Regions from separate parts of the Streptomyces sp. NPDC096193 genome, predicted to be linked through region 4. Evidence: riboswitches for the same ligand, from Rfam matches in the RefSeq annotation. Region 4 holds a riboswitch; each other region holds the start of a gene.
The links. Region 4 has a riboswitch for cyclic di-AMP ahead of ABTX78_RS23515 (M23 family metallopeptidase). Riboswitches for the same ligand answer to the same signal wherever they lie in the genome.

Region 1 (3,187 bases), on a different contig from region 4:
GCGCCGGAGCACCATCAGGGTCTGGTCGAGGTCGAGTACATCGCCGTCGTCCGCGTCCTCGCAGTCATGGACGTGCACCACGTTCCAGCCGGGGCGGCCGCGTTCCCGCGGCAACCGCTCGATGCGCCAGGCCCGCCGCGACTCACCCGCCTCCACCGCGGGGGTTGCCGCGGGGATGAGCACCCCGTCCGGCTCGGGTGCGGGTGCCGCGGCAGCGGGCGGTACCGCAGCGGCAGTTGCGGACGCGGACGCCGGTGCCGCCTGCTGGGTGGGGATGTCCTCGTACGGGACACCCTCCATGGGCCGGACGTATTCGGCGGGCACCCACAGCGCCAACTCGGCCGGCTCCACCCACTCCTCGGCCGTCGTCCGCCACATGGGCACACCGACCTGGTACATCCATCCGCGCGAGGTCTGGAGCCGGGAGTGCACCAGGCCACGGACCTCCTGTCCGTCCGGGAGAACCACCACGATCGGCGGCAGCGGGTCTGCGTTCATCCCCCCACCGTACGTCGTGACCCCTGAGCGGCGCGGGTCACCGGTTCGAGGGACAACTGCCCCCGTATGCCCATGGACGCCGGCGCGGAGGGAACACGGGTAGAGACGGACCGGCGTCCACCCCGAGGAGACCGCACGATGAGTACCGAACTGACGGTCACTCTGATCGTCGCAGCGGCTGTGGTTCTGGCGATGCTGGTGGTGACCGTGGTGCTGGCGGTCAGGGTGGTGAAGGCGCGCGCCGTGCTGCGCGAGGCCGGGGTGCCGCTGAAGAACAAGGCACTCTTCTGGGGCTCGCTCGTCTACGCCGTCAGCCCGGTCGATCTGCTTCCAGACCCCATCTTTCTCGACGACATAGGAGTGCTCCTGCTGGCGCTGCGGGCTCTGCACTCCGCGGCGGCCGCGGCGCGTGGGCCTCTGCAGGGCTCCGTCCGACGCCGGCGGTCGCTCGAGAAGCCCCTGGAGAAACTCTGAGGTTCGCGAAAGCGCCGAGGCGCCGGTCCCCCGTCAGGTGGGACCGGCGCCTCGGCGCTGCTGGGCCGCGCCGTGTCAGGCCTCGGCTCAGTGGGCGGCGGCTCAGTAGGGACCGTTCACGTTGTCGATCGAGCCGTAGCGGTCGGCGGCGTAGTTGCACGCGGCGGTGATGTTGGCGACGGGGTCGTAGCTGTCCATCGCCGTGCCGGGCACGTGGTAGGCCAGGAACGTCGGCTGGATGACCTGGAGCAGACCCTTGGAGGGGGTTCCGGCCGCAGCGTTGGAGTCCCAGTTGTTGATCGCCAGCGGGTTGCCCGAGGACTCACGCATGATGTTGCGGTGGATGCCCTCGTACGAGCCGGGGATGCCGTGCTGGGCCATGACGTCCAGCGACTCCTTGATCCAGCCGTCGAGGTCGTTCGTGTAGCTCTTGGCCGGTGCGGCCTGCTCGGCCGGCGCGGCCTTCGCAACGGTCTCGACGGCCGGCGTGGACGCCCGCTCGGAGCGGTCCGCCCGCTCGGTGGAGGTCCTGGCCGGGGTGGGGGCGTCCGCCGTGGCCTTCTTGCCGACGGAGAGCTTCAGGCCGGGGTGGATGAGTGCCGGGTCCGCGCCGACGGCTCTGCGGTTGTCCTGGTAGAGCTTCTTCCAGCCGCCGCTCACGGCGAGCTGGTCCGCGATCGAGGACAGGGAGTCACCGGCGACGACCGAGTAGGTCGAGGGGGCCTTCTTCGCGGGAGCCGGCGCGGCGGGGGCCACGGCCTGGTGGCCCAGGGACGGGTGCGTCGTCGCCGGGGCGGCGCCGGCGGTGGTCGCCCCGATCACCGGGAGGACCAGAGCGGCCCCACCCGTGCCCGCGGCGACAATGCCCCGGGTCAATGAACTGGTCTTGGGACGGCGGTGCTTACCCTTTGCAGCCATGACGCATTCCTCTCCGTCGCCTGCGAGGTGAGCTGTCGGGTGCGGACTGGAGATGCCCGGCCGCATTGAATGCGACTTGACCCCGAGCCGTTCCGGGTTACGGATCGGCGGCTTACCTGGTTCCCCCGCTCCTGCCATGGGTCAGTGGTCGTGGTTTACGGGTGGCGGCAGGATTCGGCGTTCCACCCGGATTGACCGTGACGTTAAGCGAGGCGAGCCGGACGGAACAAGCCCCGAATTCCCGACGTAAACCCCCCGGGATGATCCAATGGGGGTAAATACCGCCGGGCCGCATCGGGCGAGAGGTTCAACTTTCTTTACACAGAACAGATCTGGGCCGACGGGCATTGATCGCGATTTCCCTGCGGAGTGACCCATTTCACTGCAACCAATTGCGAAGTCGAGCAGTCCGCGGGGCCGCACGAAAGAAAGTAAATCCCCTCCGGTTCCCCTAATTCGGACATTGCGCCGCATGGCGAATAATTACCTATGCCATGACTTTTCGGACATAGCCCTGCCCTTTATGCCCGTTTTTCGCGGCCCTCCGCCGTCCGAGCCCCGCATCCGACGCCGCGCGCTGTCCACCGGCAATCACGGAGCAGCCCTCAGCGGAGGTAGTTGTAGACCGTCGCCCGGGAGACGCCCAGGAGGTCCGTGAGCGCCTGCACCGAGTGCTTCACCTGAAGAAAGCCGCGCTCTTTGAGCGAACGCACCAATGCACGCCGGGATGCGGCATCGAGGCTGCGCGGGGTATGACCCCGCGCGGCAGAGAACTCCTCGACAACCGCGCGCAGTTCGCCGCTGCTGCGGGCCCGGAGAGTTTCCTCCAGCGATACGTCGGGCTCCTCGGTTCGCACCAGTCCGGCGAGGCTCCGGGCCGCCGTGGCGAAGAGGGAGACATCCAGATTGAGGCAGATCGCCGCCACATAGTCGCCCCTGCTGTTCTTGAGACCGATGGAAGTGCTCTTGGCGGGACGGCCGTCGGGAAAGCGATTGGGGTAATTCTGAAGAACGCTCGGGTAGTCGGGATCCGCGATCCGGGCGAGGCCGAGTTCGGTCGCCGGGTCACCCACGGTGCGGCCGGACAGGTTGTTCTCGATCGCCCGGACGGCATGGTCCGGATCGCGGAGGTCGTGCAGGACGACCTCGCAGAGCCCCGGGAACATCCGCCCCAGTGCGACGACGATCTTCTCCCCTTCGCGCAGGAGAAGTTCGTCCTCCGCGCGCTCGTGCCCCCGGGCCGCGGCGCTCACGCGACAGTGCCTTCCGTGAACACGTTCCCCATCGCGGTCGCCGC
Region 2 (3,187 bases), on a different contig from region 4:
CCTTGGTCTTCAGCACCTTCTTCAGGGTGTGGTAGACCTCGGCGCCCCAGCGAAGGGCCTCGGAGAAGGACTCCGCGCCGATCGGGGCGATCATGAACTCCTGGATGTCCACGTTGGAGTCGGCGTGCGAGCCGCCGTTCAGGATGTTCATCATCGGAACGGGCAGCAGGTGCGCGTTCGGGCCGCCCAGGTAGCGGAAGAGCGGCAGGTCGGAGGCCTCGGAGGCGGCGTGGGCCACGGCCAGCGAGACGCCGAGGATGGCGTTGGCGCCGAGCGAGGACTTGTCCGGGGTGGCGTCCAGGTCGAACATCGCCTGGTCGATCAGGCGCTGCTCGGTGGCGTCGTAGCCGACGAGCTCCGGGCCGATCTGCTCGATGACGGCGAGGACGGCCTTCTCGACACCCTTGCCCTGGTAGCGGTTCTGGTCACCGTCGCGGAGCTCGAGAGCCTCGAACGCACCGGTGGATGCGCCGGACGGAACTGCAGCACGACCCGTGCTGCCGTCGTCGAGGCCAACCTCGACCTCGACCGTGGGGTTGCCTCGGGAGTCCAGGATTTCCCGGGCTACGACGACGTCGATGGACGGCACGAGCATCTCCTTCTGGGATGTGACGCTTGGAGTGCAGGGTCTCATTGGCCTTGCGGCACGAGCCTAACCGGCGGCGGGGCGTCAGCCGCCCGATGCCCGCCTCCTGGGACGAAAAAGGGCATGAACAGCGGGTGCTGGGGACAAAACGCCCCCAATCTACCCACGGGTAACGAGAGAACCCCGGCCCGGCGCGTACGGGGGATGCGCTCCGGACCGGGGTGGTATGCGTCCCCGGGGTCCCCGGGGCCCCGGCTACCAGGGGTCCCGGGGTGCGGGCCGGCGCATGTGCGCCGGCCCGGGTGGGGTCAGCGCAGGTGGAGCTGCTGGCCCGGGTGGATCACGTCGGCGTCGGTGACGACGTCCTTGTTCAGGTCGAACAGCTTCTTCCAGCCGCCCTCGACCTTCTCGGCCGTGGCGATCTTGCTGAGCGTGTCACCGGCCTTGACCTTGTACTCGCCGTCGCCCTTCTTGAAGGACTTGGCGGCCGGCTTCGAGGACTTCGCCGGGGCGGGGGCCTCGGCGCGCTCGGAGCGGGTGGTCGGGGCCTCGGCGCGCTGCTGCGGCTGGGCCTCCTGCGCGGAGCCGGCGTCGTTGGCGGCGTTGGACAGGTTCACGCCGCAGTTCGGCCAGGCACCCTTGCCCTGGCCCGCGAGGACCTTCTCGGCTATCTGGATCTGCTGCGCCTTCGAGGCCTGGTCGGCGGTGGAGGCGAACTGGGTACCGCCGTACGCGGCCCAGGTGGAGGCGGAGAACTGCAGGCCGCCGTAGTACCCGTTACCCGTGTTGATCGACCAGTTGCCGCCGGCCTCGCACTGCGCGACCTGGTCCCACTCGGACGTGGTCGCGGCGGAGGCGGTGGTGGCGCCGAGCAGCGGGGCGGCGACCACCGCACCGGTGACACCGGCGAGCGTGGCGATACGGGTGGCCTTGGACGGGCGACGGTGCTTGGCCTTGCCGGAAAACAGCATGGAACATCTCTCTCACCGACGCCTACGAGGTGAGCTGTCGGGTTCGGGCCAAGTGAGTTGCCCGGCCGCGCAGTCGTGCGCACGGCTCCACCCCAAGCCGGTACCCGCAGTCCATCCTCAACTGCCGGGGCCGGCGCTTACCTTGGTTCCCCCGCTCCTGCCTACGGCGCATACGCGTCGACTACTCCCCCCGACCGACGGCAGGATTCGGCGTGACGGTCAGCGGTGCCCGCGATGGCGAGCGGTTCAGACCGTAAACACAGAGCTCCCCGATGTTCAAAGACGAACATCGGGGAGAAAACGCCCATCCCGCCCCTCCGGAACCGTGCGTTTCTGCAGGTCGAGGCCGGAACGCCCCGTTCCGCCGGGCAAGATGGGCGAGTTGCGGCAAAGAGACCCTTGTCTCAGTTGCACGATTCGGACAAAGGCGCCTGTACTGCCGCTACTTCGGGTCGAGTTCCAGGCTCTGGCCAGGCAGGATCAGGTCGGGGTCGTCACCGACGGTCTCCGCGTTCGCCTCATAAAGGGAACTCCACCCTCCGGGCAGCTTCTGCGAGGCCGCGATGGCCGACAGGGAGTCGCCGGGGCGGACGATGTACGAACCGGGCGCGGCGTCCGCGCCGTTCGCCCGGGCCGGCTCGCCGGCCTCATCGGCCGCGCCCTCGCCGCCGCGTGCCACATCGTCACCTCGCGAGGCGTGACGCCCCGATTCGCGCCCATTGTCCGCATTGCCCGGTTCGGCCGTTCCGGTCGCTCCGGCCGCCCCGGTCGACTTCGGCGCCGTCGGCTCGGCGGCGGGTTCGCCGCGGTGCTTGCCGGTGGCGCTGCCGCTCTCACCGCTGCCGCTGTCGCCGGTCCCGCTGTTGCCGATGCCCTGCGTCGGGGCCGGCGCGGGCTCGGCCGTCTCAGAGGGCGAGGCGGACGTCGAGGGCGCGAGCGAAGCGAGGGGGTTGTCAGACGTCGCCGGCGCGTTCTGCTCCCCGGGGGCCGAGGCGCCCGGGTCGACACCGGTGCCGGTGCCGTCCTGCGTCAGCCCGGCGATGCCCGCGCAGGTCGCCCACGCCTCGGGGCCCTGGGCCTCCAGGACCTTCTCGGCCACGGCTATCTGCTGGGAGCGGCTGGCGAGGTCGGCCCGGTCCGCGTATTCCGTGCCACCGAAGTCCTCCCACGTCTCCTGGGCGAACTGCAGACCGCCGTAGTAGCCGTTGTCCATGTCGGCGCTCCACTGGCCGCCGCTCTCGCAGGCCGCGACGCGATCCCAGGTGGCGGCGTCGGCGGCGGAGGCCGAACCCGCACCGAGAAGGGGGATCGCGATGGCCGATCCCGTCACCCCTGCCGCGACAACGATGGCCGGAGCCTGACGGGGACGACGGTGACGACCTTGGCCGGAAAGCATGCGGGTGCCCTTCGAGTGACTACAGATAACAACTGATGTCTTCTGAGACGACCGTGAAAGTAGCCGGGTTTCCTCGTGTGTCACAAGTCGATGCAGCGGAGATCACGTGAAAGTCACAGTCTTGACGGGTCGTCAGCTGCGTCCAGGTGTGAACTCAACGGGCAGGCTTCGCAATCCACGCATAATGAGACCCCCACGCCAGCGCAAATCGGCCGGATCGCCCGCAAGCCGCAA
Region 3 (3,187 bases), on a different contig from region 4:
GGACAGTCCCGACAGCCGGGCCAGCTCGTGACGCGCCTGGTCCATCTCGTCCAGCACTCGCCGGGCGCGGGTCGCGAGCACCTCGCCCGCGGCGGTGAGGCGGGTACCGCGATGGTGCCGGACCAGGAGGGCCGCGCCCGCCTCGCACTCCAGTTTGGCCAGCTGCTGGGAGAGCGCGGGCGGGGTGTAGCCGAGGCGCACGGCGGCCTGGGTGATCGAACCGGCCTCGGCGACCGCCACCAGCGCCGCGAGCCGTGTCGGGTCGTACATGGCACCCCTAAAGCGTTTCTTTGGTCAGACCCAGGAAATTCCCCATACACACTAAGGTCTGCGCAGGTCCAGGATGGCTGCCATGGACGCTCAACTGGTTGCCTTCACCGGGATAGCCGCGGGCATGGTCGCCATGCCGGGCGCGGACTTCACCGTCGTCGTACGCAACGCGCTGGCCTCGCGGCGCGCCGGCGTGGCCTCGGCCGTCGGGGTGGCAGGAGGTCTGCTGGTGCACACCGCGCTGGCGGTGGCCGGGCTCGCGGCGGTTCTCGTCGCCGTGCCGGTTCTCTTCCGCACGCTCCAGATCGCCGGCGGAGCGTATGTGCTCTACCTGGGAGTGCGGGCGGTGCGCTCGGCGCTGCGGCCCCGGCCCGTCGTGGCGGACGAGGGCGGGGCGACGGCCGGCGGGACCCGTCGCGCTCTGCGGCAGGGATTCCTGACCAATGTGCTGAACCCGAAAGCCCCGGTGCTCTTCCTCAGCCTGCTGCCGCAGTTCGTGCCGGCGGGCGCCCCAGTACTGCCGCGCACGCTGCTGCTGGCGACGATCGTCGTCGCGCTCGCCCTGGCCTGGTTCCCTCTGGTGGCGCTGCTGGTGGACCGGCTCGGCCCATGGCTGCGCAGGCCGCGGGCCACCCGTACCGTGGAGGGCGTCACCGGCGGCGCGCTCACGGCGCTGGGCGCGACACTGCTCGTCCAGCCGCTGACGCACTGAGGCCCGGCGTCATGGGCACGCGTCCTCATCGGCATGCGTCCTTATCGGCACCGGGCGTCACGGCACGGGGCATCACGGCACCGGGCGTTGCCCGGGCACACCGGCGGGCCGGGACACCGGGCACACCGGCGGGCCGGGACAACCGCCCGCCGGTACACCCTTGATGGCGCGCCGTCAGCCGACGCGCCCGTACCAGACGCTCTTGGTCCAGATCTTCTCCAGCTTCACCCAGGAACCGGTCTTGGGGGAGTGCCAGATCTTCCCGCTGCCGGCGTAGATACCCACGTGATAGACGCTGCTGCCGGAATGGAAGAAGACGAGGTCTCCCACCTGCCGTGAAGAGGCCCTGATATGGCGCGTCTTGTTGTATTGCTGCTGGGCCGTACGGGGGAGCTTCTTGCCCGCCCTTTTGTACGAGTACAGCGTCAGGCCGGAGCAGTCGAAGCGGGAGGGGCCCATGGCGCCGTACTTGTACGGCGCGCCCTTCTTCGACGCGGCCACCTTCAACGCCTTGCCGGCGTGGGTGGTTGCTGCGTACGCCTCCGACGAGGCACCCGGCACGAGCATGGAGCCGCCGACGGCGGCCAGGGTCAGGGCCGATACGGCACCCGCCCGTGTCATCAAGAACGGGACATGCTTCTGCGCACTCATGCGCAACCCTTCGTCAGCCGCCTGTGAAGGATGACCTGTCGGGTTCGGGCGGACGAAGGTGCCCGGCTGCATAGTGCGGCTTCACCCCGAGGGACGGCCGGACTTTCCGGCTGCCCCGTGTTGCTCGGGTCCTCCACTCCTGCCGAAGCACTTCTGTCGACCAGACGTCCGGATCGGCGGCAGGACTCGGCGTCCGCCCGGACCGCCCCGCCGAGGTGACGGGGGCTTGTCGTCCCAGGGATCTTGACCCATGGAGTGCCGGATTTCCGAGCTGAAACGGCGATATGTGAGTTTCGCCACCACTCACCTGTTCGGGTGGACAGAGGTGTTCCGCGGCTCGCCGAGCGACAACCGAGGACGCCCGTACCAGCACCGGAATGTGTCATTCCGCCAGATCGGTAGTCATGGTGCGCAAGTTGACCGTAGGCATATAGGGTGCAACGACTCCACCGAATGGGGTACAAAATCTCATACACATTTGGCGGTTGACGCCATCCGAGGCGCCGTCAGTTCTCCGTCGAGGGCGGCAAGGTCACTCGTCGCGTCCTCCGGTCGCCGTCGAGAACCCGCAGCGCCTGGCCGAGAGTCGCCGGGTGCACCTCGCTCTCGCCGCGCAGGTGCATGAGCGTCAGGGCGTCCCGCAGGGCGCTCGCCCGGCCGATGAGCGCCTGGGCCGCACGCAGTGCGCCGTACGTGTGGGTTGCGCGGGCCGGATTGATCCGGCCCAGCAGGTCGACGCCTTCGAGATAGCTGTCGATCAGTTCGCCCTCGGCGCGTGTCAGCGCGGGCAGCGGTGGCAGTTCGGGCAGCAGCATCGCGCGCACTCACCGTGAACCGGGCGCGGAGAGCGACGTCTTGCGGTTCCGGATGACGTGATCCAGCAGCCCGTACTCCTTGGCCGCCTCGGCGTCGAAGACCTTGACGCGCTCCAGGTCGGCCGCGATCCGCTCGGCCGCCTGGCCGGTGTGCGTCACGAGCATCGCGGCCAGTTGGGCCCGCAGCCGCAGCAACTCCTGTGCCGCGATGTCCAGATCGGACGGCTGGCCCCGCAACGGCTCCTCGATCGCGGGCTGTTGCACGACGATCCGCGCACCCGGCAGTGCCATCCGTTTCCCCGGCGCGCCGGCGGCGAGCAGCAGGGCGGCCGTCGACGCGGCCTGGCCCAGGCAGGTCGTCTCCACGTCGCAGGTGACGACCTGCATCGTGTCGTAGATCGCGGCCATGGCGCTGAGCGAGCCGCCGGGGGAGTTGATGTACAGCGAGATGTCCCGGTCCGGGGCCGCGTACTCGAGGTGCAGGAGCTGGGCGATCACATCGTTGGCCGCGGTGTCGTCCACCTCGGTTCCGAGGAAGACGATCCGCTCCTCCAGGAGCTTGGCGTACGGGTCGAGCGTGCGGGTCCCCGAACTCGTGCGCTCGGTGAACTGCGGCAGGACATGACGGGCGACCGGACGGTGCATGGCGAGCCTCTTCTCCATGAGTGCGTCTCCTCCGTGCGCGCCTGGCACGGTCTGTGCAAAATGTACAGGACGTACAGGCGGTTATGATGGGGAG
Region 4 (3,187 bases):
CGTGTACGTGGCGATCTTGCCGCGCAGATGGCGCAGCACCGGCACACCGCGGGTGTCGAACCCGGTGGTGACCATCACCGTCCCGACGGCGCCCGTGAGGTCGGCGACGGCCCGCTCGAATCGTTCGGCCACATGGTCGGGGTCGCTGCCCGGGCGGATGATGTCGTTGCCGCCGGCGCAGAACGTCACCAGGTCGGGGGCGAGTTCCTTCGCCCGCGGCACCTGCTCCGCGACGATCTGGTCGAGCAGCCGGCCACGCACGGCGAGGTTGGCGTAGCGAAAGGTGTGTTCGGGCATCCGGTCGTCGAGCAGGACCGCGAACCGGTCCGCCCAGCCGACGAACGCCCCGTCCGGTCCCGGGTCCCCGACGCCTTCGGTGAAGCTGTCACCGATCGCCGCGTACGACCCGATTGCGCCTGTTTCGTCTGTTCTCGAATCGTCTGCCACAAGGACTCATCCTGTCCTCACGGGTGTGGCCTACGCGACCGTAAGGAGGGGTTGACGGTGCGTGATCTTTGCCACCGGTCAAGTTTCGACAAGCGCGGAATACGCCGAATCCCCTCGTGCCGAAATGGTCGGTACGAGGGGATTCGGACGTTGTGCGTACGTCAGAGAGAAACGCCGTGCTGGCGCAGGTACGACACCGGGTCCATGTCCGAGCCGTAGCTCGGGCCGGTGCGGATCTCGAAGTGCAGGTGCGGGCCACTGGAGTTGCCCGTGGAGCCCGAGAGGCCGATCTGCTGTCCACCGCTCACGTTCTGACCCGCGGAGACGGTCAGCGACGAGAGGTGGGCGTACTGGGAGTAGGTGCCGTCGGTGTGCTGGATGACGACCTCGTTGCCGTACGCACCGCTCCACCCGGCGGAGACGACGCTGCCCGGGCCCACGGACTTGACCGTGGTGCCGGTGGACGCGGCGAAGTCGATACCGGTGTGGTAGCCGCTGGACCACATGGCGCCGGAAGCGCGGTAGGGGGTCGTGACGGCGGCGGAGTCCAGCGGCGCGGAGTAGCCGGAGGCGTTCTCCTGCGGCGCGGACTCGGCCGAGTCGCTCGTCGAGGCCTTCGAGGCCGTTTCGCTCGCGCGGGACTCGCCGCGGGAGGCGCGGTCCTCGGTGTCCGAGGCCTTCGGCTTCGCGGGCGCAGCCTTCTGTGCCGGCTTCTCGGCGGGCCGCTCCTCGGCCTTGGCGCCGAGGGTGAGCTTGAGGCCCGGGTGGATCAGCGCGGGGTCGTCGCCCACGGCGGCGCGGTTGTCCGCGTACAGCTTCTGCCAGCCGCCGCGCACGTCGTGCTCGGCGGCGATCTTGGACAGATAGTCACCGGCGACGACGCGGTACGACGTGGGGGCGGCCTGCTTCTGCGCGGTGGAAGCGGCCGGAGCCGCGGCCGCCTTCTGCGGAGCGACGGCCGGGGCCGCGGCGGGAGCGGCCTTGTCCGCGGCGTGGGCGCCTGCCGCACCCATCAGCGGGAGGGCGATGGCTGCGCCACCGGTGCCCGCGGCGACGAAACCGCGGGAGATGGAACGGGACTTGGGACGGCGGTGCTTACCCTTTCCGGGCATGGCGCATTCCTCTCCGGCGCCGGCGAGGTGAGCTGTCGGGTTCGGGCTGGAGATGCCCGGTCACGTTGCTGCGTGACTTCACCCCGAGCCGTCCGGAGCACCGGACGGCGTACTACCTGGGTCCCCCGCTCCTGCCACACGTGGGTGGGTGGGTATTCCGGTCGGCGGCAGGATTAGGCGGTCCGTCCGGATTGCCGTGACCGTAAGCGAGCATTGCGGACGGGAACAAGCCACCTCTTTTTCCGATCACGGGCCACATGCATATCGGACGGGAAATTCCGGTCACACTCCGTGGACGAAGGAGCGTCAACTTCCTTCTGATGTCGCAGTTCTGGCCGGCGGATCCGCCACGGTCCGTCACGAATGAGATCCTGCTCACGGGCCTTTTCCCATCTCTATTCCAGACGGGGCAGGCTATGGCGAACAGTTCAATTCGGACAGAAAACCCAGATGCAAATAATGGTGAGCGGTATCAGCCAATTCGGCGCAACCTGATCACCGTGGCGTCCATGTCACCCGTCAGCCCGGTCCGCAGCCCGTGGTGCAGCAGCACCGATCCCCGGTGCACCTGCGCCGTGTCCGGGCTCTGGTAGGCGGCGGCCGGGTCGAGACCGCGCAGCCTCAGCCGCGGCGGCTGCTCGCCGTAGTGCTGCGCCTGGAGCCAGGCGAGGACGACGGTCTCGTCCCCGCGCGTGTACTGCACGGCGCTGAGCCCGCCCTCCGGCGCCCGCAGCCGGTAGAGGTCTCCGTGCTGCACGACCGGCCGGATCTTCTTGTAGAGCTCCACCCAGTCGCGCGCCTCGGTCAGCTCCTCCTCGGTCCACTCGGTCAGGTCGCCACCCACCCCGAGCACACCCGCCATCGCGCTGACGAAGCGGAAGCGCAGACTGCTGAACCGCCCGTTGAGCTGGACGTTGGGGCTGTCGGTGACCCAGGCGGCCATCACCCGCGCGGGGTGGATCTGGGTGAAGCCGTCCTGGATGGCGAGCCGGTCCAGCGGGTCGGTGTTGTCCGAAGTCCACACCTGGTCGGTGCGGGAGAGGATGCCCAGATCGATCCGGCCGCCGCCGCCGGAGCAGGACTCGAACGCCACACCGGGGTGTGCGGCCCGCAGCCGCTCCAGAAGCGCGTAGAGGGCGTCGACGTGTTCCACCCACAACCGCTGCGGATAGTCCTCACCGGGCCAGCCGGCGTCCGTGAAGCAGCGGTTGAAGTCCCACTTCACGTAGTCGATCGGTGCGCTGGTGAGCAGCGTGTCCAACTGTTCCCACAGGTAGCCCTGCACGTCCTGGCGGGCCAGGTTCAGGACGAGCTGGTTGCGGAGCTCGGTCCTGGTCCGTCCGGGGTGGTGCTGCACCCAGTCGGGGTGCGCCCGGTAGAGACCGCTGTCGGCGTTGACCATCTCCGGCTCGACCCAGATGCCGAACTGCATGCCCAGGTCGTGCACTTCGTCCGCGAGCGGCCGCAGACCGTTCGGGAAGCGGTCCGGGTTGGGGGTCCAGTCGCCGAGGCCGGCGCGATCGCTCGTCCGCTGCCCGAACCAGGCGTCGTCGACCACGAACAGCTCGACGCCCATGTCCGCGGCCCGCCGGGCGAGCGCGCGCTGCTGGTCCTCCGAGATGTCGAAG

Region 1: linked by a shared signal. The riboswitch ahead of ABTX78_RS33040 (transglycosylase SLT domain-containing protein) and the one ahead of ABTX78_RS23515 (M23 family metallopeptidase) in region 4 are both predicted to bind cyclic di-AMP.
Region 2: linked by a shared signal. The riboswitch ahead of ABTX78_RS13290 (transglycosylase family protein) and the one ahead of ABTX78_RS23515 (M23 family metallopeptidase) in region 4 are both predicted to bind cyclic di-AMP.
Region 3: linked by a shared signal. The riboswitch ahead of ABTX78_RS02255 (C40 family peptidase) and the one ahead of ABTX78_RS23515 (M23 family metallopeptidase) in region 4 are both predicted to bind cyclic di-AMP.

The regions. Positions count from the first base shown of each region.
Region 1 is NZ_JBEOSJ010000036.1:26,212-29,398, reverse strand. Features, by position in the region: gene ABTX78_RS33050 (DUF6233 domain-containing protein) at 1-498, opposite strand, end outside; gene ABTX78_RS33045 (DUF1232 domain-containing protein) at 637-972, shown strand; gene ABTX78_RS33040 (transglycosylase SLT domain-containing protein) at 1,075-1,890, opposite strand; cyclic di-AMP (ydaO/yuaA leader) riboswitch at 1,893-2,047, opposite strand; gene ABTX78_RS33035 (helix-turn-helix transcriptional regulator) at 2,496-3,143, opposite strand; gene ABTX78_RS33030 (threonine synthase) at 3,140-3,187, opposite strand, start outside.
Region 2 is NZ_JBEOSJ010000007.1:63,679-66,865, forward strand. Features, by position in the region: gene eno (phosphopyruvate hydratase) at 1-595, opposite strand, end outside; gene ABTX78_RS13290 (transglycosylase family protein) at 895-1,557, opposite strand; cyclic di-AMP (ydaO/yuaA leader) riboswitch at 1,562-1,736, opposite strand; gene ABTX78_RS13295 (transglycosylase family protein) at 2,000-2,953, opposite strand; gene ABTX78_RS13300 (cytochrome P450 family protein) at 3,086-3,187, opposite strand, start outside.
Region 3 is NZ_JBEOSJ010000001.1:494,999-498,185, reverse strand. Features, by position in the region: gene ABTX78_RS02265 (LysR family transcriptional regulator) at 1-270, opposite strand, end outside; gene ABTX78_RS02260 (LysE family translocator) at 353-982, shown strand; gene ABTX78_RS02255 (C40 family peptidase) at 1,157-1,633, opposite strand; cyclic di-AMP (ydaO/yuaA leader) riboswitch at 1,637-1,793, opposite strand; gene ABTX78_RS02250 (hypothetical protein) at 2,140-2,448, opposite strand; gene ABTX78_RS02245 (ATP-dependent Clp protease proteolytic subunit) at 2,458-3,093, opposite strand.
Region 4 is NZ_JBEOSJ010000017.1:6,642-9,828, reverse strand. Features, by position in the region: gene ABTX78_RS23520 (SGNH/GDSL hydrolase family protein) at 1-447, opposite strand, end outside; gene ABTX78_RS23515 (M23 family metallopeptidase) at 609-1,559, opposite strand; cyclic di-AMP (ydaO/yuaA leader) riboswitch at 1,564-1,716, opposite strand; gene ABTX78_RS23510 (alpha-galactosidase) at 2,032-3,187, opposite strand, start outside.